3 regions of the Arthrobacter sp. G119Y2 genome follow, and region 3 is predicted to be linked to each of the others. Evidence: predicted binding sites of a transcription regulator. Region 3 holds the regulator's gene; each other region holds the start of a gene.
What was found. The regulator HrcA, encoded in region 3, represses chaperone genes, less so after heat shock. The targets are predictions, from matches to a motif close to TTNGCACTCGNNNNNNNCGAGTGCNAA.
Positions count from the first base shown of each region.

Region 1: WKB88_RS08645 (Hsp20/alpha crystallin family protein) is a predicted target of HrcA. The motif match lies at 5,646-5,672, and genes of this name have one in related genera.
Region 2: groES (co-chaperone GroES) is a predicted target of HrcA. The motif match lies at 962-988, and genes of this name have one in related genera.

Region 1 covers NZ_JBBPFS010000003.1:432,833-440,844, reverse strand. Annotated here, with positions in the region: gene WKB88_RS08660 (HNH endonuclease) at 157-1,728, shown strand; gene purH (bifunctional phosphoribosylaminoimidazolecarboxamide formyltransferase/IMP cyclohydrolase) at 1,848-3,461, shown strand; gene WKB88_RS08650 (NADP-dependent isocitrate dehydrogenase) at 3,636-4,856, shown strand; gene WKB88_RS08645 (Hsp20/alpha crystallin family protein) at 4,978-5,541, opposite strand; gene WKB88_RS08640 (glutamate--cysteine ligase) at 5,726-7,195, opposite strand; gene WKB88_RS08635 (hypothetical protein) at 7,341-7,880, opposite strand.
Region 2 covers NZ_JBBPFS010000002.1:244,707-252,718, reverse strand. Annotated here, with positions in the region: gene groL (chaperonin GroEL) at 1-447, opposite strand, end outside; gene groES (co-chaperone GroES) at 528-824, opposite strand; gene WKB88_RS04905 (siderophore ABC transporter substrate-binding protein) at 1,181-2,131, shown strand; gene WKB88_RS04900 (ABC transporter permease) at 2,197-3,261, shown strand; gene WKB88_RS04895 (iron chelate uptake ABC transporter family permease subunit) at 3,254-4,342, shown strand; gene WKB88_RS04890 (iron ABC transporter ATP-binding protein) at 4,339-5,097, shown strand; gene WKB88_RS04885 (hypothetical protein) at 5,215-5,514, shown strand; gene WKB88_RS04880 (MalY/PatB family protein) at 5,543-6,691, opposite strand; gene WKB88_RS04875 (class I SAM-dependent methyltransferase) at 6,746-7,966, shown strand; gene WKB88_RS04870 (shikimate 5-dehydrogenase) at 7,973-8,012, opposite strand, start outside.
Region 3 covers NZ_JBBPFS010000005.1:321,984-329,995, reverse strand. Annotated here, with positions in the region: gene WKB88_RS13280 (GerMN domain-containing protein) at 1-225, shown strand, start outside; gene WKB88_RS13275 (16S rRNA (uracil(1498)-N(3))-methyltransferase) at 260-1,024, opposite strand; gene dnaJ (molecular chaperone DnaJ) at 1,027-2,169, opposite strand; gene hrcA (heat-inducible transcriptional repressor HrcA) at 2,305-3,318, opposite strand; gene WKB88_RS13260 (DUF3097 domain-containing protein) at 3,509-4,351, shown strand; gene WKB88_RS13255 (DUF4870 domain-containing protein) at 4,475-4,894, shown strand; gene hemW (radical SAM family heme chaperone HemW) at 5,016-6,248, opposite strand; gene lepA (translation elongation factor 4) at 6,245-8,012, opposite strand, start outside.

The sequences.
Region 1 (8,012 bases), on a different contig from region 3:
CCGAAAACAGTGGTCTGAATCACTAAAATAGAAGCTATGTACTACTCGACAAGTTCCGCGGACGGCAGCAGGCTGCCTCGTCCTACTGCTGTGCACGGGTCTCTGCCTGGGTCCAAGAGTAGGGGCGGATCGGGTTCGAAGGATAGTGGCAGGACCTTGGATGGGGGCAGGGACCGGGAGGCAGCGCCCGGGCTGCTGGAAGCTTCAGACCCGGCAGGGAACCATGCGGCGCTGGAGGCGGCGGAGCGGGTGCGGCTGATCGATGAGATCCGTGCTCTGGAGGACCTCAAGAATGTCATCACGGCTGCGCAGGCCCGTGCCGCGGCTGCCTTTGATGCTTCCATCCGCACCGCCCAGGCCGCTGCCGGGCTGAAGGCTGATCAGCTGGGGAAGGGTGTTGCCGCGCAGATCGCCCTGGCCCGGAGGGAATCCCCGCACAACGGGGCGAAGCTGCTGGGCCTGGCCCGGATCCTGACCACGGAAATGCCCCATACCCTGCACGCCCTGACCCTCGGGGTGATCAGTGAGTGGCGGGCCACGATCCTGGTCCGGGAAACCGCCTGCCTGTCCCTGGCCGACCGGCAAAAGGTAGATGAGCTGGTGGCCGGGGATCCGGGTGAGTTTGAGCAGCTCGGGGACCGGCAGCTGATCGCGAGGATCAAGTCCCTGTCCTACGGTCTGGATCCGCATGCGGTGGTGAAACGTGCCGCGCATGCGGTGACGGAGCGGTTTGTGTCCTGCCGGCCTGCACCGGACACCATGACCTGGGTGACGGCCCTGCTGCCGGTATCCCAGGGAGTGGGCGCGTATGCGGCTTTGACGCGGGAAGCGGACAGGCTCCGCGCAACCGGGGACCCCCGGTCGAAGGGTCAGATCATGGCCGATACGTTCGTGGAACGCACCACCGGGCAGGCTCGGGCGGAGGATGTCCGGGTTGAAGTGCAGCTGATCATGACGGATCAGGCTCTGCTGCACGGAATCCTGCCGCCGGAAGACGGAATCCTGCCGCAGAAGGACAAGGCCCAGCGGAAACAGGAACGGCACCAGGAAAAGGCGCAGCAACAGGAACGCGAGCAGGAACAGGAACGCGAGCAGGAACAGGGGCAACGCCGGGACCGAGAGTCAGTGGAAGCCGCAGGCTCCTTTGTTCCGGACGGGGCGGAGCCGGCGATTCTGGCCGGTTACGGGATCGTTCCGGCGCAGTGGGCCAGGGACTTGATCCGCGGACCCGACCCAGCGGAAGCAGAGCCGGATCATCCGGATAGATCACCTGACAGTACCGGCAGCACCGGCAGTACCGGCGCCTGTTGGGGTATGCCTCCGGCCCGCCCGGATCCGCGCACCGAAGTCTGGCTCCGCCGCCTCTACGTCACACCGGACACCGGACAGCTCACCGCGATGGATTCCCGGGCCCGGCTGGTACCCCGCGGCCTGGCCCGGCTGATCGCCGCACGGGACCAGGTTTGCCGGACCCCGTGGTGCGGAGCACCCATCCGACACTACGACCACGTTCAGCCCGTCCGCGAAGGCGGGCCCACCAGCGCGGAGAACATCCAGGGCCTGTGCCAGGCCTGCAACCAGGCCAAGGAAGCACCAGGCTGGGAAGCACGCGTTGAAGTTGCCGCTGCCTGGACACCGCCGCCGGAACGGCACACGGTTCTCACCAGGACACCCACCGGACACACCTACCGCTCCACTGCACCGAAGCTGCCGGTCCAGAGCCAGTAACTTCCAGCCGGGAAAACGGTATTACGGCAGCTGGTCCCGGTCAGCGCTTCACACTCTGCCCGCTACGGGTGTGTGACCTAAACTGTAGCCACCGACACCCCCTGATTTTGGAGATTTGCGTGAGCTCACAGCCGCTGAACCGTGTTCCTATCCGCCGGGCCCTGATCTCGGTCTACGACAAGACGGGACTGACGGAACTTGCGCAGGGCCTGGCCGCAGCCGGAGTGAGCATCGTATCCACCGGCTCCACCGCCAAGCAGATCGCTGCGGCCGGCGTTGAGGTCACCGAGGTTGCCGACGTCACCGGATTCGCGGAATGCCTCGACGGCCGGGTCAAGACGCTGCACCCCCGCATTCACGCTGGAATCCTTGCCGACCGGCGCCGCGAAGACCACGTGACGCAGCTGGAAGAGATGGAAATTGAGCCCTTCGACCTGGTGGTCGTGAACCTCTACCCGTTTGTGCAGACGGTAAAGTCCGGAGCCAGCCAGGACGAGGTTGTCGAGCAGATCGACATCGGGGGACCGTCAATGGTCCGGGCCGCAGCTAAGAACCACCCCTCGGTCGCCGTCGTAGTGGACCCGGAGAAGTATTCCGACGTCGTGACGGCAGCGGCAGAGGGCGGATTTGACCTCAGCCAGCGACGCCGCCTGGCCGCTGAAGCGTTCGCCTCCACGGCAGCCTATGACAACGCCGTAGCTGCCTGGACCGCGGAGCAGTTCGGTGACGGAACCGCGGAAGGCACCAGCTGGCCCGCCTACACCGGCCTGGCGCTGGAGCGGTCGGAGGTCCTGCGCTACGGCGAAAACCCGCACCAGGACGCTGCCCTCTACGTGGACAAGAGCGCCCTGCCCGGAGTTGCCCAGGCAGACCAGCTGCACGGCAAGGCCATGTCCTACAACAACTACGTGGACGCGGACGCCGCGCTGCGCGCCGCCTTCGACTTCGATGAGCCGGCCGTCGCCGTCGTGAAGCATGCAAATCCCTGCGGTGTTGCGGTCGCTTCCCCGGATGCAGCCGACCCCATCGCAGATGCCCATGCGAAAGCCCACGCCTGTGATCCGGTCTCCGCTTTCGGCGGCGTCATCGCAGCCAACCGAACCGTCACCGCCGGAATGGCCGCAACGGTCCGGGACATCTTCACCGAGGTTGTCATTGCCCCCGATTTCGATCCTGAAGCTGTGGAGATGCTCTCCGCGAAGAAGAACATCCGCCTGCTGACCCTGCCCGAGGGCTACGGCCGCAATGCAGCCGAGTTCCGGCAGGTCTCCGGAGGCATGCTGATCCAAAAGTCAGACAAGATGCAGGCAGAGGGAGACAGCCCCGAGAACTGGACGCTCGTGTCCGGCCCCGCAGCTGATGACGCAACGCTGTCCGATCTGGCCTTCGCCTGGACCGCAGTCCGCGCTGCCAAGTCCAACGCCATCCTTCTGGCTAAGAACGGCGCCTCGGTGGGAGTGGGCATGGGCCAGGTCAACCGGGTGGATTCCTGCCGCCTCGCCGTAGAACGGGCCAACACCCTCGGCGGCCCGGACGACGAACGAGCCCGCGGTTCCGTTGCTGCCTCCGACGCATTTTTCCCCTTCGCAGACGGACTGCAGATCCTGATTGACGCGGGAGTCCGCGCCGTCGTCCAGCCCGGCGGATCCATCCGCGACAACGAAGTTATCGAAGCCGCAAACGCTGCGGGCGTGACCATGTACTTCACCGGCGCCCGGCACTTCTTCCACTAGAACACGGCCCCGTCCGCGGCCTGGCTGCGGGACCGCCGGAGTAATCTGCGGTCCCGGAGTTTAGGGCGCCTCTAGTGGGCTGTGGCATAGTTGGACACAAATACAGACCAAAAAGACGGGCTCCGTCATGCCACAAGTCATGCTCCGGTGCCCACCAACACACAAGGAGATCGTGTGGCTGACAAAATCAAGGTTGTGGGTTCTGTTGTAGAACTCGACGGCGACGAGATGACCCGCATCATCTGGCAGTTCATCAAGGACCGCCTGATCAACCCGTACCTGGACGTAGACCTGAAGTACTACGACCTCTCCATCCAGAACCGCGATGCCACTGATGACCAGGTCACCATCGACGCTGCCAACGCCATCAAGGAACACGGCGTGGGCGTCAAGTGCGCCACCATCACTCCGGATGAGGCACGTGTTGAAGAATTCGGCCTGAAGAAGATGTGGGTTTCCCCGAACGGGACCATCCGCAACATCCTCGGCGGCGTCGTCTTCCGCGAACCGATCATCATTTCCAACATCCCGCGCCTGGTCCCGGGCTGGAACAAGCCGATCATCATCGGCCGCCACGCACACGGCGACCAGTACAAGGCCACCAACTTCAAGGTCCCCGGTGCGGGCACCCTGACGCTGACCTACACCCCCAAGGACGGCGGGGAAGAAATCAAGACCCAGGTTGTCACGTACGGTGACGACGGCGGCGTGGCCATGGGTATGTACAACTTCAACGACTCCATCCGCGACTTCGCCCGGGCGTCCTTCGCCTACGGCCTGCAGCGGAACTACCCGGTGTACCTCTCCACCAAGAACACGATCCTGAAGGCCTATGACGGCCAGTTCAAGGACCTGTTCCAGGAAGTCTTCGACGCCGAGTTCAAGGACCAGTTCGAAGCAGCCGGCCTCACCTACGAGCACCGCCTGATTGATGACATGGTTGCCTCCGCGATGAAGTGGGAAGGCGGCTACGTCTGGGCCTGCAAGAACTACGACGGCGACGTCCAGTCCGACACCGTGGCACAGGGCTTCGGCTCGCTGGGCCTGATGACCTCCGTGCTGATGACCCCCGACGGCAAGACCGTTGAGGCCGAAGCAGCGCACGGTACGGTCACGCGCCACTACCGCCAGCACCAGCAGGGCAAGCCCACCTCCACGAACCCGATCGCCTCGATCTTCGCGTGGACCCGTGGCCTGATGCACCGCGGCAAGCTGGACAACACCCCCGAGGTCATCAACTTCGCGGAGACCCTCGAAGATGTTGTCATCAAGACGGTCGAGTCCGGCAAGATGACCAAGGACCTCGCGGCCCTGGTCGGCCCGGACCAGGCATACCTGACCACCGAGGAATTCCTCGCTGAGCTCGATGCCAACTTGAAGACCCGCCTGGGCTAAGTCCGGACGCTTCAACGCACGACGACGGCGGCGCCTCACCTTCACGGGTGGGGCGCCGCCGTCGTCGTTGGTGCCGGCGGTCGCTAGCTCCGTTCGCTAGCTCCGGGAGTCGCCGGGGTCCCTAGATGCCGGAGCCCTGGTCGCCCGAAGAGCCCGAGCCGGAAGAGCCGGAGCCCGACCCTGAAGAACCGGAACCGGAACCGGACTCCATGGAGCCGGAGCTGCTCGAAGCCGACGAGCTTACCGATTCCGAGCTGGACTGGCCGCTGATGGTGTTCGAATCCTTGTAGGAGGAAGACACCTCGATCTTGCGGGGCTTCGCCCTTTCGCTGACCGGAATCAGAACGCTGAGGACGCCGTTCTCGTACTTGGCGGAAATACCCTCAATATCAATCCCCTGGCCGAGGTTCAGCTGGCGCAGGAACGAACCGGATTCGCGTTCCCGGGTTAGCCAGGTAACGCCGTCGGAGGCCTGGATGGTGCGTTCTGCCCGGATGGTCAGCAGCTGGCCGTCCACATCCACATCGACGGAACCCGGGTCAATGCCGGGCAGATCGGCATTCAGGATGTAGTGGTCGCCCTCTCGGTAGAGGTCAATGGGCATCAACCGCAGCCGCTGCCGCGGATCCAGCAGGGCTCCTGCCATACGGTCGAGTTCGCGGAATGGATCAAACTTCATGGCCATCTGTCATCAACTCCTTACGCCCACCTGCACGGCAGGCGAATCGATATTCGGAACTTCAGAAGGGTCGATAACTTGAGTCTCATCGGCTCAAGAATGAAATTAGATTAGCACTCTCCATGGGGGAGTGCCAGAACCGGAACGGTTTTCGTGCCGCGGGCAGCAAAACTTTCCCGGCAGGTCCGGCTCAGTCCACCGGCCACTCATGGACGGGGGCGTTGGTGTGCATGTTTTCCCAGTACCGGCGGGTCATTTCCGCCAGTGCGGGCCTGCGGTCCAGGCCTTGGCGCTCAAGCCTGCGCAGGTAGGCAATTTGCCAGGATGCTCCGTTTTGTTCGGTGCGTGCCCGTTCCCTGATGACATCGAGATACCGGCCGATCAGGTTGTCGTCGACGCCCAGCTCCCGGAGCCCGGAAGCCGCCTTCGGAATCAGGTGCCGGATGATCAGTTCGGCGACAGGGGTTTCGCCAATGCCCGGCCAATAGACGGTTGCCTCCAGCCCCGACCGTGCGCAGGCCAGGAAGTTGTCAGCCGCACTCTTGAAGGCCAGCCGGCTCCACAGCGGCCGGTCCGCGGTGCGGAGGTGCTGGACCAGGCCGTAAAAGAAGGCGGCATTGGAAACGACATCAAGAACGGTGGGGCCGGCCGGAAGGATCCGGTTTTCCAGGCGCAGATTGGGGGTGTGCTCGCCGGGGTCATATATGGGGCGGTTCCACCGGTAGACCGTTCCGTTGTGCAGCCTCAGTTCCGGGAGCAGGGGGGCCCCGGCGGCCGTTGAGCCTCCGCTGCTGCGTGACAGTTCCGGCAGGAGCGCCGGGAAGTAGCGGACGTTTTCCTCAAACAGGTCAAAAATCGAGGTGATCCACCGTTCGCCAAACCACACGCGGGGCCGCACCCCCTGGTTCCTCATCTCGGGAGGGCGGGTATCGATGGCCTGCTTAAAAAGCTCGATGCGGGTTTCGTGCCACAGAATATGTTCCAGGAAGACGGGGGAGTTAGCGGCAAGGGCCACCTGGGGAGCGGCAATGATCTGGGCGGCGTTCCAGGCCGGGGCGAAATCTTCCGGGCTGACCTCCAAATGAAGCTGCACGGAGGTGCAGGCAGCCTCAGGGGCAATGTTCTTTGCGTAAAAGGACAACGGCTCCGTACCCCGCAGGTCCACGTGCACATCTTCACCGCGGGCCTGGAGAACCGACGTGTTCAAGGCCGCATAGCGCTTGCCCGCGCTCAGCCATTCCTTGTCCTCGAGCACCGCAGGCTGGAGGGTCGGCAGGATCCCGACCATCAGAATCTCCGTCTTCACCTCAGCGGCCCGCGTATCTGCCCGGTTCAGTTGAAACCGGAGGGAATCTTCAAGGCCCCTCAGGCCGGACCCCTTGATGGACAGCGCCGGGTGGTTCATCTCGATGTTGAAGGCACCAATTTCGGTCTGGAAGGCCGGGTCCGCGATCTCCTCCAGAACTGCAGTATTCCGGAGCGCAGGAGCAAAATCCTGATTGGTGAGGTTCAGCTCCAACTCAAGCCCGATGCTGGAGGTGTCGGCGAACTGCGCGGTGGACAGATATCCGGCAAAGCGGTCGAGGTTCTCGAGCAGTCGCTGGCGGTAACGCGTGCGCTGCTCGCGGCTGTAGGTTTTGCTGTTCACTTCGGCGCCCATTGTTCGAACATAACCATGGGGGCCGAAGGATGTATAGCGTGCAGAGCGGGGAAACCCGAAAAAGTCGGGCCCGGAAAGGAAAATGACGTCCGGCCTGTCGGGCTGTCCCGGCCGGGCGGAATCTCCCGGCCGGGATCCGCCGGTTCTAGGACCGCAAGAGGCCCTGGAGGACGTTGCTGGCCCGCTGCATTTCACCGTGCTGGGCGCCCATGACGATCACTGCGCCGGAGAAAAGCGGGATGGACCACTGCAGCAGCTTCAGCTGGCGCTGGGCGGACTGCAGTTCCTTGGAGGCGGCGGGGTGCGGTTCGGTTGCGCCCACCGCACCCTCTTCGGAGTACTTTTCCACTTTCCGCCCGACGATGCCGGCGTAGAGGGTCACCAGTGCACCAACCACGGTAACGCCGGTCTTATAGATGGTTGCCGACCCGACTCCCTCCTGCTTTGCGACGCGGCCCTTATTGTCCCCGACGAGCGCCAGCCCGGCCACGAAATGCGAGATGATCGCGGCTGACTGAACAGGGGCCCATTTCTTCCACCCCAGACTGGAGAGCCGGGTGCGCTCTGCCGGGTCCTTGGCCTCGGCGGCCGCGCCGTTGAGCCCAATGGCTCCCATGAGCGAACCTCCGAACCACGCGGCCGCGGTGAGGTCATGCACGGACCGGGCAAACAAATTTCCTGCCACTGGAATCTCCTCTTGCTTCGGATCGGATTGAGCATTGGATGGGACTGAGTAAACCGACGCCCGGAGCGCCGGTCAGGCCGCCAGCAAACCACGTGCTCCCGGAGCTCCACAAGGGTGCCGGGCCCGTCCGGC
Region 2 (8,012 bases), on a different contig from region 3:
GGAGATGGCAGCGACGTGCGCAACCTGGTTGCCTTCAACTTCCTTGGCGTTTTCCAGCAGCCGTGCGGCCACTGCCTCCACTGCGATCTCCATGCCGCGCTTGAGCTGGCCCGGAGCTGCGCCGGCAGCAACGTTGCGCAGGCCTTCCTTGACCAGTGCCTGCGCGAGGACTGTTGCGGTGGTGGTGCCGTCACCGGCAACATCGTTGGTCTTTGTGGCTACTTCCTTGGCCAGCTGTGCGCCAAGGTTCTCGTACGGGTCATCCAGCTCCACCTCGCGGGCGATGGTGACGCCGTCGTTGGTGATGGTGGGAGCGCCCCAGGTCTTGGCGAGCACTACGTTGCGGCCGCGCGGGCCGAGGGTCACCTTAACGGTGTTGGCCAGCTTGTCGACGCCGGCTTCCAGCGAGCGGCGGGCGGAGTCGTTGAACTCCAATTGCTTTGCCATGTGTGTGTCCTTTCCGACAGCTACATCTGCACCTGCATCAGAAAACCCCGGCCAGATTGGCCGGGGTTTTCCTTTTTCAACTACTTAACGACGATGGCCAGTACGTCGCGGGCGGACAGCACCAGGTATTCCTGGCCGCCGTGCTTGACTTCGGTTCCGCCGTACTTCGAGTAGATGACAACGTCACCCTCGGAAACGTCAACGGGAACGCGGTTGCCGTTGTCATCAACGCGGCCGGGGCCTACTGCGACAACTTCACCCTCCTGGGGCTTTTCCTTGGCGGTGTCCGGGATAACGAGGCCGGAAGCAGTGGTCTGCTCGGCTTCGAGGGGGCGGACAACAATACGATCCTCAAGGGGCTTAATCGAGACCGACACTCGGGCTCTCCTTTGCGTAGTTACTAACGGATGTGGACCGTCGGTGGGCGCTGGCCGTCGTCGCGGTGCCGGTTGGCGCTTCCCTCAGGAATTAGCACCCTCACTGGGAGAGTGCTAGCTCCGACTTTATGCAACGGTTAGCACTCGGTCAAGGCGAGTGCCAATACTGGCGTGCCGGGGGCCTCCGCCCGGAGCTTCATCTCGCGTCATCCGGTCCTCCAACTTGCCTTAGCCTTACCTAACCGATAGTTTTCAGGTGCGTTCTATTAGCAAACATTTCTGTGACCTATTGGTTTTTCTGCGTCCGCTTCAGGAGTATCCCGCCGGACCGGACCCAAGCAACTGGAGCTCCCCAAGTGAAAAGTATCGTGAAGTCCCGCCTTGTCGCCGGCACCGCCCTGGCATCCCTCCTCGCGCTGAGCGCCTGCGGAGCGGAGACTGCCGCCACTGCGGATTCAGCCCCCGAACAGACCAACATCACGGTGGAGCATGCCCAGGGCAGCACCGAGGTCCCGGTTAACCCGGAAACCGTGTACACCTTCGACCTTGGCGCCCTCGACACCATGGACGCCCTCGACATTGACGTCGACGGCGTTCCGGCTGCCAATTTCCCCGAAAGCCTCTCCAAGTACGCCGGCGACGACTACGCCAAGATCGGCTCCATGAAGGAACCGGACTTCGAAGCCATCAGCGAGGGCGCCCCCGACCTGATCATCATCTCCGGCCGCGTAGCCGCCTCCTACGAGGAACTGAGCAAGATCGCCCCCACCATCGACCTCAGTGTCGACCAGACGGATTCCATGGCGTCCTTCAAGGAAGTGACCGGCACCCTGGGCCGCATCTTCGACAAGGAAGACGCAGCCGACGAGAAGCTCGCCGCCATCGACAAGCGCATCGAAGAGACCAAGACCGCTGCCGCGGATGCCGGCACCGGGCTGATTGTCATGACGAGCGGCGGAGAAATGACCGCCTACGGCGCCGGCTCCCGCTTCGGCATCATCCACGACGTCCTCGGCGTCTCCCCGGTTGCGGAGATCAAAGCCGACGGCAAGCACGGCGAATCCATCACCGCCGAGTACATCGCGGACAAAAACCCCGACAACCTGTTCGTGATCGACCGCGACACCGCGGTTGGCGAGAGCGGCGAGGCAGCACTGGCCGTCATGGACAACGAGCTGGTCAACGGCACCAACGCCGCCAAAAATGACCGCATCACCGCCCTGGACGCTTCCAGCTGGTACCTCGTGGGCTACGGCCTGAGCAACGTGGACAGCATGGTGACCGAAGTCCAGAACGGCATTTCCTAACAACCCCTCGACGCCTTGGGTTCCGGCATCACCGCCGGAACCCAAGGCAAGACCGGATTTCTCCTATGAGCGCCACCGCCGCCCGTGTACCGGGCACCGCTTCCGCCCCCGATGCACCGCCGTCTCCCCGGGCCGCTGCCGTCGCTGCCCGACGACGGCGGTTTCCGCGTACCGCGGTCAGCCTGGTCCTGGGCGCAGCAGCGGTCCTGGCACTGGCCGTGGCGAGCATGTTCATCGGGGTCAGCGATGTTTCGCTGCCCCTGCTGCTGGCCGGAGATCCCGGGGCCTGGCAGGTCTTCTGGGTCAGCCGCCTTCCCCGCACCCTGAGCATCATCCTGGCCGGCATGGCCGTCAGCGTTGCCGGCCTGATCATGCAGCTGATGGCGCGCAACAAATTCGTGGAACCGGGCACCATCGGCACCGTGGAATCCGCCTCGCTGGGCATCCTGGTGGTCACCGTCCTGCTTCCGGGTGCCTCCATGATGATGAAGATGTCCACGGCCACGGTCTTCGCAGCCGCCGGAACAGCACTGTTCCTGCTGATCCTGCGCCGCCTGCCGCTGCGCAACACGCTCATTGTCCCCCTGGTGGGCATCATGCTCGGCGGCGTCATCTCCGCCGTCACCACCTTCTTTGCGTACCGCACCGATCTCCTGCAGACCCTGAACAGCTGGATGGTCGGAGATTTCTCCGGTGTCCTGCGGGGCCGCTATGAGCTCCTGTGGATTGTCGGCATCCTCACCGTCATCGGCTACCTCGCCGCAGACCGCTTCACGGTGGCCGGCATGGGATCAGACTTCACCACCAACCTGGGCCTGAACTACAACCGCGTGATGACCCTGGGGCTGGTCATCGTGTCCCTGATCAGCGCCGTCGTCGTGGTCAGCGTGGGATCCATTCCGTTCCTTGGACTGATCGTGCCGAACCTGGTGTCCCTGATGATCGGAGACAACGTCCGCAGGGCTGTGCCCTGGGTGGCCGTGTTCGGCGCCGGCTTTGTCCTGGCCTGCGACATCATCGGCCGCACCATCCGCTATCCGTACGAGATTCCGGTGGGCGTGATTGTCTCCGCCATCGGCAGCGTCCTCTTCCTCTACCTGCTCCTGCGAAAGCGTGCCTCCCGTGGCTAAGCCCGGCCCCATCCCTTCCGGCCCGGCCCCTTCCGGCTCCAGCCATTTCAACGCCGCCGAACCCGGCCTCGAAGCACCGGCCAGCCCGCTTCCGACGGCGCTCGTCTCGCACCGCCGGCGTCCGATCCGTTCGGTTCCGCCCAAGTTCTGGATCATCACGCTGGGAATTGCGGCTGCCGCCCTCGTGGCCGTCTTCATGACCATCGATCTGCGCGGGAACATCGAGTACATCCTGCCCCGCCGCGCCATCAAGGTGGCGTCAATGATCCTGGTGGCCTACGCCGTCGGAGTCTCCACGGTGCTGTTCCAGACCGTGACCTGCAACCGCATCCTCACCCCTTCGATCATGGGTTTTGACGCCCTGTACGTGCTCCTGCAGACCGTACTGGTCTTCGTGATCGGAGGGCAGGCCGTTCTCACCATGTCCGGACCGGCACTGTTCGTCATCGAACTCGTGCTGATGGTGGGCTTCTCGTTCCTGCTGTACCGGTGGCTGTTTACCGGCGGCGGCAAATCCCTGCACCTGATGCTGCTCGTGGGGATCATCTTCGGCACCATGTTCCGGGGATTCTCCTCCCTGCTTCAGCGCCTGATCGATCCCAGCGAGTTCATCATCCTGCAGGACCTCTTTTTTGCTTCCTTCAACAACGTTGACGGCGCCCTGCTGGGTTACTCCGCCGTCGCCGTTGCCGCCGTCAGCATCCTGGCCTGGCGGATGCGCAGCTCCTTCGACGTCCTGGCCCTGGGCCGGGACACCGCCGTCAACCTGGGCGTGGACCACAGGAAAGCCGTGACGGCCACGCTGATCATCTGCTCCGTCCTGGTTGCCGTATCCACCGCCCTTGTGGGGCCCGTGACGTTCTTTGGCCTGCTGGTGGCTTCGCTGGCCTACCAGCTGTGCTCGCATTTCCGGCACACCGCGGTGCTGCCCATCGCCGTCCTGCTCGGAATCATTGCCCTGGTGGGCGGCCAGCTGGTCCTGGAACGGATCTTCGCGTTCGACACCGCCCTGAGCATCGTCATTGAATTTGTCGGCGGCATCGTCTTCCTTATCCTGCTGCTGAGAGGCAACGTCAAATGATCTCCGTAACCGGCGTCTCCAAGTCCTATGGCCATCAACTCGTCGTCGACGGCGTCAGCGCCGACATCAAAGAGGGCGGCATCACCTCGATCATCGGGCCGAACGGGGCGGGGAAATCCACTCTGCTGTCGATCATTTCCCGGCTGCTGCGCATGGACGCCGGCACGGTCAGCGTGGACGGCCTGGACGTTAATGCCACGCCGGGCAAGGAGCTGGCCCGCAAAATGGCCATCCTGCGGCAGGACAACCAGCTGACGGTCCGCCTGACCGTGCGCGACCTGGTGGGCTTTGGCCGGTACCCGCACAACGGCGGCCGCCCCACCATCGAAGACAAGGCCTACATCGACGAGGCCATGGCCTACCTGGACCTCACCGCGCTGGCGGACCGCTTCGTGGACGAGCTTTCGGGCGGCCAGCGCCAGCGGGCCTTCATCGCGATGGTGCTGGCCCAGGGCACCGATTACCTGCTGCTGGATGAGCCGCTGAACAACCTGGATATGAAGCACTCGGTGGAAATGATGCGGCTGCTGCGCCGGCTCACGGACGACTTCGGCAAGACCGTGGTGCTGGTCATCCACGACATCAACTTTGCCTCCTGCTACTCCGACGACATCATTGCCATGCGCGACGGGCGGCTGATCCACCAGGGGCCTCCGGCGCGGATCATGCAGCCTGAGGTACTCCGCGACATTTATGACATTGATATCCGCATCGAAGAGATCGACGGCAACCGGATCGGCGTCTACTTCGCCTGACGAGGCTGCACTTTGGAAGGTTTTGCCCGGATTTTCGCCCGCCCCATTGCGGCGGTCGGCCCCGGCTCCTAGCGTGGGATCCGGTCAACCGGCCGCCACCTGAGGGGAAAATCTTCCATGGAGCCCAAGCTGCGCGTTGTGATCCAGCTCGACATCGACCTCGGGCAGGTCCGTCTGCTCGTCCGGGGCCGCGTCACCGAGCAGAACAGCAGGGCACTGTATGTACTGGCCCGGCGCGCAAACACCGCTCTGCCGGGGCTGGACGTGATGCTTGACCTCGGCGAAGCCGCTGTCACCCCGGAAGCGCTGGCCGGACTTCGCCGCAGTTCGGAGACGGGGATGTTCCCCGTTCTGACCGGCCGGGCCGAGCAGTCGCTGGCACCCCGGCAGCTGCAGGTTCTTGCCCCGGCGGCATAAGCTCCTGCACCGTGCAGGGACCGGAGCATCACAAGGCGGCGGCAGCTGCCAGCCGGTCCACAGCCTCAGCCAGGACGTCCGGGGAACAGGCGAAGTTCAACCGGGCAAAGCCGCTGCCCTGCCGGCCGAACCGCTGCCCCGGCTCCAGCGCCACCCGTGCCCGCTCCAGCGCCACCGCCGCAGGGTCCTCCCAGCCGAGTCCGCGGAAGTCGAGCCAGGCGAGGTACCCGGCCAGCGGCGGACGGTAAACAACAGCGGGCAGCCTGGCTGCGAGCAGCTCCCCCAGCAGGCTGCGGTTCGCTGCCAGTGACTCCAGGACGCCCCCGAGCCACGGTCCGCCGTCGTTATAGGCGGCGGCTGTTCCGTGCAGCCCCAGAATGGAGGTGCGGGCCGACACTTCCGCCGGCATGGAATCCAGCTGCAGTCTCGTGCGGTCGCTCTGGGCCACCATCACGGCGCACTTGGTGCCGGCAATATTCCAGGCTTTGCTGGCCGCGGTAACGCAGATGCCGTACTCCCGCGCGTTGTCGGAGACGGAAAGGTACGGCGTGAACGCAGCCGCTTCATAGGCCAGCGGGGCATGGATTTCGTCACTGATCACGGCCACGCCGTACTTCACGGACAGATCCGCGACTGCCCGCAGGGACTCAACCGAATGGACCAGCCCCAGCGGGTTGTGCGGACTGCACAGCAGCAGGGCATCGGCGCCGCGGGCGAAGGCCCGTTCCAGTTGGGGCAGGTCCAGCTTCCACCCCGTCCCGGTGAGCAGCAGGGGCACTTCCACCACCGAGGCGTCGGCTTCAGGCGGCAGCTCAAAAAACGGCGGATAGACCGGCGGCGTGATCACCACGCTGCCGTCCACCGGGACGGTCTGCCGCAGGCATTCAACGATGCCCACGCTGACATCGGTGGTGGTCCGCACATCCGAGGCGGCCACGTCCCAGCCCCAGGTCCGGCCGGCATATCCCGAAAATGCAGCCGCCACCGGTTCCGGGCCCGCGATGTAGCCCGTATCCGATGCCAGCACCCGGGCGATGATCGCCTGCTGGACCGGCTCGGCCAGCGGATAATCCATTTCGGCCACGAACAGCGGCAGGACATCCGCAGGATAGGTCTGCCATTTGTAGCTGGTCCGGGCGCGCAGTGCTGCCAGCGGCTCGGCGGCGATCTTCGTCATGCCGCCCAACCTACAGCTAACGTGCCCGGCGGCAGAAGAACTAGGCTGGTAGGCATGCCGGATACTTCCCTTGCCCATGTTCTGACGTCCGAAGGCTGGGAACTGCTGAACTCCCTCGGCCCGTATCTGGAGTCCGAGTCCTTCAAGCTCAACACCGACCTGCGCAAAGCCGGACACTCCCCCGAAGTTGTTGCCGCCGTCCTGACGCAGGCGAAGCTGCGCATGAAGGCCCGGGGAAAGTTCGGGCCCTTTGCCGATCACATGGTTTTCACCGCTCCGGGCCTGGAGCAGGCCACCCGCCTGAATGTTGCCGCGCTGCATGCCCGGCGGTTCGTCGAGGCAGGCCTGGAAAAGATCGCCGACCTTGGCTGCGGGATCGGAGCTGATTCCCTGGCGCTGGCCACGCTGGACCGGCAGGTCACCGCCGTCGAACTCGACGAAATAACCGCGGCGGCCGCCACCATCAATCTGATGCCCTGGCCCAATGCCAAGGTGGTTCAGGGAACCGCCGAAGACTTCGACCTCACCGGGTTCGACGGCGTGTGGCTGGATCCGGCGCGGCGGACAACCTCGACTTCCGGGACCACCCGCATCTTTGATCCGGAGGCCTTCTCCCCGCCGCTGTCCTTCGTTGAGTCGCTGGCTGACGCGGGTCTGCCCGTGGGCGTGAAGATGGGTCCCGGAATACCGCACGAGGCGCTTCCGGAGAACTGCGAGGCGCAGTGGGTGTCAGTGGACGGCGACGTCACCGAGGCAACCCTGTGGTTCAACGCACTGCGTCGCGACGGCGTCCGCCGCGCTGCCCTGGTGATCGGCCCCAACGGCGCCGCCGAGCTGACCTCCGCCCTGGACTACGCCCCCGGCAGCGAGGACGTCGCCGTCGGCTCCGTGGACGCCTACCTGTATGAGCCCGACGGCGCGGTCATCCGCGCAGGTCTGGTGGCCGACGTCGCGCGTTCCCTCGGCGGCCACCTGCTGGATGAACACATTGCCTACATCGGCGCTCCCGAGCTGATGGAAACGCCGTTTGCGCGGGCCTACCGGGTACTGGAAGTCCGCCCGTACAACGTCAAGGCGCTCAAGGCCTGGGTGAAGGCCAATGGCATCGGGGTCCTGGACATCAAGAAGCGCGGCATGTCGGTGACTCCGGAGGAGCTGCGCAAGCAGCTGCTCACGGGCTCCGGAAAGGGCCCGAACAAGGCCACGCTCGTCCTGACCCGGCTCGGCGAAGACCGGGTTGCCATTGTGGTGGAACCGGTGGCTCCGTCAGCCTAACCCCGCTCAGGCGCGGGAGAATTCGCTGGCGGCCCGGACCTGTTCC
Region 3 (8,012 bases):
GGCGGGCAGCTGTCCTGGCGGGTGGAGCCCATCGTTGACGGCCGGCCCGCGGGAGAGGCCGTGGCTCGGGGCTACGCCGAACTCGAGGCCTCCACCGGCGGACCCTCGCTCTTCCGCTTTACCGTTGAGCTGCCCGCCGGCGAGTACAGCGTGAGCGTCTTCCACGGCACGGAGCGTGCCAACGAAGATTCCAAGCGCGTGACCGTCACTTCAGCGGCCCAGTAGCACCGGGCCCCGTCCTACCAGCGGCTGCCCGGCCCTACCAGCGGCCCAGCGCGGAATTCAGGACGGCAAGGGCAGCAGGCCCCGCGGTTGATGAACGCATCACGTGCGGGCCCAGGCGAACAGCCACGGCTCCGCCGCCGCGCAGCAGCTCCACTTCCGAAGCGCTGATTCCGCCCTCCGGCCCCACGACCACCGCAATGCTCAGCGGCCGGTCCCCTGCGCGCCGGCGCGCCTCGGTGACCGCCGGAACCAGGGCGCCGTCGGCCTCCTCATGCAGCACCAGCACCAGGTCAATCCCGGCAAGCCGGCGCGCCAGCGCCTTCGACTCCGCGAGCTCTTCCACCGAAGGCACGGCTGAACGCCGGGACTGCTTGGCGGCGGCGGTGACAATGCCCTGCCATTTCGCCTGCCCCTTGGCGGCCTTGTCCGCACGCCAGCGGACAATGCTGCGCTCGGACTGCCAGGGGATGACCCTGTCCACGCCGAGCTCCGTTGCCGCTTCGACGGCCTGCTCGTCGCGGCCGCCCTTCGCCAGGGCCTGGACCAGTATCAGGGTTTCGGCCGCTCCGTCCTCTTCGGTGACGGCTTCCACGCTAACTTCCAGCCGCGCAGGCGAGGCAGCTGACACAGTTCCAGTTAGCCGCAGCCCCGCGCCGTCCACGATGTCCACCGGCTCGCCCGGGGCGAGGCGTTTCACGGCAACAGCGTGGTGGGCCTCCGGCCCCTCGATTACCAGCACGGATCCGGGCACCGCGGCGCGCACGGCCCCGGGATCACCGAAGAAGATGGGGTTGGTCATGGCTAGAGGTTGCCCAGGCGGTCCCGCAGCCTGGCGAAGACACCGGAACCGCTGCCGGCCAGGCGTCCCTCTGCGTATTCCTCGCCGCGCAGCTGGGCCAGCTTGCGGAGGAGCTCTTCCTGCTCTGCGTCCAGCTTCTGCGGGGTTTCAACGTGCAGATGAACCAGCAGGTCTCCGCGGCCGTAGCCGCGCAGGTGAGTGACGCCAAGCCCTTTGAGGGTGGTGATCTCGCCCGACTGGGTGCCGGCCTTGACGGTGATCTCGCGGTCGCCGTCGAACGTCTCGAAGTTGATCGAGGAGCCCAGGGCGGCTGCGGTCATGGGAACCGTCAGAGTGGCATGCAGGTCATCACCTTCGCGGACGAAGGTGGGATCTGCATTGACCCGGATCTCCACGTACAAATCGCCCTGGGGCCCGCCGGCGGTTCCGGCTTCGCCCTGGCCGCTGAGCTGGATCCGCGTGCCGGTGGCAACTCCGGCGGGGATCTTGATGTTCAGGGTGCGGCGGCTGCGGACGCGGCCCTCGCCGGCGCACTCGTGGCAGGGGTCCGGAATGACCGAGCCGAAGCCCTGGCAGGAGCCGCAGGGAGCGCTGGTCATGACCTGGCCCAGGATGGACCGGACGGCGCGCTGCACCTGGCCGGTGCCGTGGCAGATGTCGCAGGTCCGCGGGGAGGTGCCGGGCTGGCAGCAGCTGCCGTCGCAGGTCGGGCAGGTGACGGCGGTGTCGACGTCGATCTTCTTGTTGGTGCCGAAAACGGCATCCTTGAGGTCGATCCGCACGTTGATCAGGGCGTCCTGGCCGCGGCGGGTGCGCGAGGCCGGTCCCCGGCCGCCGCCCGCTCCGGCTCCGCCGAAGAAGGTGTCGAAAATGTCCTGGAAGCCAAAGCCCTGGCCGCCGAACCCGGCACCGCCGCCGAAGCCGTTGTCGTTGCCGTTTTCATTGCCGGTGGTGTCGTAGATGCGGCGTTTCTGCGGGTCCGCCAGCACCTCGTAGGCGTGGGTCACAGCCTTGAATTCGTCCTGCGCTCCGGGAGCGGAGTTGACGTCCGGGTGCAGCTTTCGGGCCAGCTTCCGGTACGCCTTCTTGATTTCTTCGCCCGTGGCGTCGCGTCCAACGCCCAGGACCTGGTAGTGATCGCTCACTCGTGCACATCGCTTCCTGTAATTGCAGTTTCCGCTTCTGCGGTGTTCTCTTCGCTTCGAAGACTTCCGCCGGTGGCCGGCCGCCCTCCGGCGGGCCGGCCACCGGCGACTGCTGCTGTATTGTCTAACGTTTTTCTAGTTGTTCAGTATCCGGGAAAGGTAGCGGGCCACGGCACGGACAGTCGCCATGGTGTTGGGATAGTCCATGCGGGTTGGACCCAGCACACCCACCTTCGCCGAGGAATCCGGTCCGTAGCCGGTGGCCACCACTGATGCCTCCGACAAGGAACCGTGGGGGTTTTCGCGTCCGATCCGGACGGAAACACCCCGGGCGTCCTGCTCCATTTCGGACAACAACCGAAGCATGACCACTTGTTCCTCAAGTGCCTCGAGGATCGGGCCGATCGTCAGGGGAAAGTCTACGGTGGACCGGGCCAGGTTGGCGGTTCCCGCCATCACCATGCGGTCCTCGCGGTTAATTCCGGCCAGCTGCTCGAGGCAGCGGGCCAGTGCCCCGGCGTTGCGCCGCTTCTGCGCCGGAACCGTTGCCAGGCACTCGGCGAGCTGCCCGGTGATACGCGTCAGCGGGGTCCCGCCCAGCGCGGCGAGGAAATGCTGCCGCAGCTCCAGGAGGTCCTGTTCCGCGACCTGGTCCGGCATCGTGATGACGCGCTGCTCCACCCGGCCGGTGGTTGAGATCAGGACGACCAGCACCTGGGCAGGTGCGAGCAGGACAAACTCGATGTGCCGCACGCGTGCGTTCCCCAGATGCGGATACTGCACAACGGCCACCTGGTTGGTCAGCTGCGACAGCAGGCGGACGGTCCGTTCCATCACGTCGTCGAGGTCTTCGGCGCCCTCCAGCAGGGTCTGGATTGCCCTTCGCTCGGCCGCCGAGAGCGGCTTCACGTCCGAAATCCGGTCGACAAACAGCCGGTAGCCCTTGTCGGTGGGGATGCGGCCGGCTGAAGTGTGGGGAGCAACAATCAGCCCCTCTTCTTCAAGGGCCGCCATGTCGTTGCGGATGGTTGCGCTGGAGACGCCGAGCTGGTGCCTCTCCACGAGGGCCTTGGAGCCAACGGGTTCGCGCGAATGGACATAGTCCTCAACAATGGCCCGGAGCACCTCGAGTCTGCGTGGTTCACTCATGGTTTTCCCTCCCTCGCTGATGGCCGTATGTTCTGTGTGCCCGGAGCGTTCCCGGTTAGCACTCACCATGCCTAAGTGCTAAGTCTAATACGGATCGGGGTCGTTGCTAGCATTGAGTGGCCCGTGCCGCACTGCTGCCGGACGTGCACTTGCCGGCTGCAGCGGACCAACCAAAGCGAGGAAAACACCAGTGTCCAACTTTTCGTGGGGGCCGCAGGACATCAGTGCTCCGGCCCGGAAAACACTTCCCAAAGTCGGAGCCGAGGCGGGCCTGGTGCTCGAAGACGTGCAGAGCGGCTGGGTCGGAGCGGTGGTGCGGGTGGAGAAGTCCGGCGGACTGCATCTGATGGTGCTGGAGGACCGCCGGGGGAAAACCAAGTCCTTCGAACTGGGTTTCGGCTTCCTGCTCGACGGCGAACCGGTGGAAGTGGTGCCCGCCGTCAAGGCCGCGGCACCTGCGTCGCGGCGAACGGCGTCGGGTTCCCTTCGGGTGGACAACGTGCGGGCGCGCACGGCACGGGCGAGCCGCATCTGGGTGGAAGGCAAGCACGACGCCGAACTGGTGGAGAAGGTGTGGGGCGACGACCTCCGTGTGGAGGGCATCGTCGTCGAACCCCTGCACGGGGTGGATGACCTGTACGCTGCCGTGCGGGACTTCAATCCGGGCCCGGGGCGACGGCTGGGAATACTGGTGGACCATCTGGTGGCCGGTTCCAAGGAGTCCCGCATTGCCGCCGAGGCCATGAAACATCCGGGTGCGCGCGGAAACGTGCTCATCGTGGGGCACCCGTACGTGGACGTGTGGCAGGCCATCAAACCGCAGACCATCGGCCTCTCCGCCTGGCCGGTTGTCCCCCGGAACGAAGACTGGAAAACGGGCATCCTCAAAGGCCTGGGCTGGCCGCACCGGGACCACACGGACGTGGCCGTGGGGTGGAAGAAACTGCTGGGCGCAGTCACCTCATACGCCGATCTCGAGCCCTCCCTGCTGGGCCGGGTGGAGGAAGTGATCGACTTCCTGACCGTTCCGTAGCGACCCGCGCACGGCCCCGCGTGCCGGGACGGAGCCCGGTTGCCAGTAACCTAGATGAGATGTAGGGCAGTAAACCGAACCGACCAGGCGTCCAGAGTCACAAAGGAAACAGCAGTGTCGAACATTCGTCAGAACCACCACCCCCAGTCCGACGACCGGGGTTCCGGCGCTCGTCCCGCCTATCAGGGCGCTCCGGCCACTGCCCTGCCCCTGACTGCCTCCGAGGACCGGCAGTGGGCCACGATGGCCCACTTCGGCGGCATCCTGGGGTTCATTCCGTCCCTGATCATTTACCTGGTCTTCCGTGACCGCGGCCCGTTCACCGCGCAGGAATCCAAGGAAGCGCTGAACTTCACCCTCCCTCCCACCATCATTGCCCTGGTGGCCTGGCTGCTGTCCTTCATTCCCGGAATCGGCTGGGTCTTCGCCATCCTGAACGCCCTGCTCTGGGTTGCCATTGCCGTTTCCTCGGTTGTCGCCGGCATCGAGGTCAACCGCGGGCGCCCCTACCGGTACCGGCTGAACCTGCGCCGCATCCAGTAACCCTCCGCAGACACACAAAGGACCCCGGGCCGGCGCTGCTGCCGCCCCGGGGTCCTTTGTTCTGCATTATCCCTGGCTGTTGCCTGGTTAAGCGGTTGCCTTCAGCTCCCGCCGGATCCGTCTAGTCCGGGAGCAGGCGGCGCACGACGGCGTCTGCGAGCAGGCGGCCCTTCGTCGTGAGCAGCACACGGCCGGTGAGTGCAGCCTTCGGGTCCACCAGTCCGTCAGCCATGAGCCCGGCGACGGCGAGCCGGCCGGAGTCCTTCAGCCGGGACAGCTCCAGGCCCTCGGCGAGCCGGGTGCGCAGCATGACATCTTCCACGTACCGGGTTTCGGCGTCGAGCGTCTCGCGTCCCACCGCCGGTGATTCCCCCGCCGCAAGCCGCTGGGCGTAGGCGGTGGGGTGCTTGGCGTTCCACCAGCGCACGCCGCCGGCATGCGAATGCGCGCCGGGGCCGATGCCCCACCAGTCGTCGCTGCGCCAGTAGGCCAGGTTGTGCCGGCACTGGTCGGCGGGGGTCCGGGACCAGTTGCTCACCTCGTACCAGGACAGTCCGGCCGCCGTCATCATTTCGTCGGCCATGAGGTATTTGTCCGCGTGGTCGTCGTCGTCGATCGGCGGCACTTCGCCGCGCCGCATGCGCGCCGCCAGCTTGGTGCCGTCCTCGATGATCAGCGCGTACGCCGAGATGTGGTCCGGTTCGTAGCTCAGCGCCTCGCGGACGGAGACTTCCCAGTCCGCCAGGGACTCCCCCGGCGTGCCGTAGATGAGGTCAACGCTCACCTTCAGGCCGGCGTCGCGCGCCCATTTCACGGCTTCGGGAACGCGCGACGGCGTGTGGGTGCGGTCCAGGACCGCCAGCACGTGCGGAACGGCCGACTGCATGCCGAAGGAGACGCGGGTGAAGCCGGCGTCGGCCAGCAGCTGCAGCGAGGCCGGGGTAACCGAATCGGGGTTGGCCTCGGTGGTGACCTCGGCTCCCGGCTCCAGCCCCCACATGTCCACGGCGGTTTTCAGGATCCCGGCGAGATCCTCCGCGGGCAGCAGGGTGGGGGTGCCGCCGCCGAAAAAGACGGTGCCCATCTTCCGGTCCGGGAGCCCCGAGGCCTTCAGCGCGCGGGCAGCGAAGCGCACTTCCTGCTCCGCCGTGCCACCGTAGGCCGCCTGGGAGGCGCCGCCGCCGAGCTCGGTGGCGGTGTAGGTGTTGAAGTCGCAGTACCCGCAGCGGACGGAGCAGAACGGAATGTGGACGTAGAGCCCGAACTTCCGGTTCTCCGCTCCTTCCCCCGCCTGGGCGGGCAGCAGTCCGTCAGCGGGTGCCGGATCCCCGAGGGGCAGTGCACTGGGTGTCACTTCTTGGATTTGTCCTTGGATTCGTCGGAGGAAAGCGCTGCCACGAAGGCTTCCTGGGGGACCTCAACGCGGCCCACCATCTTCATGCGCTTCTTGCCTTCCTTTTGCTTTTCGAGCAGCTTGCGCTTGCGGCTGATGTCGCCGCCGTAGCACTTGGCCAGCACGTCCTTGCGGATGGCGCGGATGGATTCGCGGGCAATGATGCGGGAGCCGATGGCCGCCTGGATGGGCACCTCGAACTGCTGGCGCGGAATCAGCTCGCGGAGCTTGCCGGTCATCATCACGCCGTAGGAGTACGCCTTGTCCTTATGCGTGATGGAGCTGAACGCATCCACCTGTTCGCCCTGGAGCAGGATGTCCACCTTGACCAGGTCGGCAACCTGTTCGCCGTCGGCCTTCCAGTCCAGCGAGGCGTAGCCGCGGGTCTTGGATTTGAGGATGTCGAAGAAGTCGAAAACAATCTCGGCCAGCGGCAGGCGGTACCGGATTTCCACCCGGTCCTCGGAGAGATAGTCCATGCCGCCCAGGACTCCGCGGCGGGCCTGGCACAGCTCCATGATGGCGCCCACAAACTCGTTCGGCGCCAGGATCGTGGCCGAGACCATCGGCTCGCGGACCTCTTTGATCTTGCCTTCGGGGTACTCGCTGGGGTTGGTCACCGTGACCACCTTCTTGTCCTCGAGCGTCACCTCGTACTCCACGTTGGGTGCGGTGGAGATCAGGTCAAGGTTGTACTCGCGCTCGAGCCGTTCGCGGGTGATTTCCAGGTGCAGCAGGCCCAGGAAACCCACCCGGAAGCCGAAGCCCAGCGCAGCGGACGTCTCGGGTTCGTACACCAGCGCGGCGTCATTGAGCATCAGCTTTTCCAGCGCGTCGCGCAGTACCGGATAGTCGGCGCCGTCGATGGGGTACAGCCCGGAGAACACCATCGGTTTCGGATCGGCGTAGCCTTCGAGGGACTTCTCTGCCGGCTTGGCCAGGTTGGTGACGGTGTCGCCAACCTTGGACAGGCGCACGTCCTTCACACCGGTGATGAGATAGCCGACTTCGCCGACTCCCAGTCCCTTGGAGGGGGTGGGCTCCGGCGAGCTGACCCCGATTTCCAGGAGTTCGTGGCTGGCCCGGGTGGACATCATCTGGATGCGTTCCCGGGGCGAGAGCTTGCCGTCCACCACGCGCACGTACGTAACGACGCCGCGGTAGGTGTCATACACGGAGTCGAAGATCATGGCCCGGGCGGGAGCGTCGGGGTCGCCCACCGGTGCCGGAATCTCGCGGACAATCTGGTCCAGCAGGGCTTCAACGCCCACGCCGGTCTTGCCGGAGACCCTCAGGACGTCCGCCGGATCGCCGCCGATCAGCTTCGCCAGTTCCTCGGCGTACTTCTCGGGCTGCGCTGCCGGAAGGTCGATCTTGTTCAGGACGGGGATGATCGTCAGATCGTTTTCCATCGCCAGGTACAGGTTGGCCAGTGTCTGCGCCTCGATCCCCTGGGCGGCGTCCACCAGGAGCACTGCACCTTCGCAGGCGGCCAGGGAGCGGGAGACCTCGTAGGTGAAGTCAACGTGGCCCGGGGTGTCGATCATGTTCAGGGCGTAGGACTCGCCGTCGAGTTCCCACGGCATGCGAACCGCCTGGGACTTGATGGTGATGCCGCGCTCACGCTCGATATCCATCCGGTCCAGGTACTGGGCCTTCATGTTCCGATGCTCAACGACGCCGGTGGACTGGAGCATGCGGTCGGCCAGGGTGGACTTGCCGTGG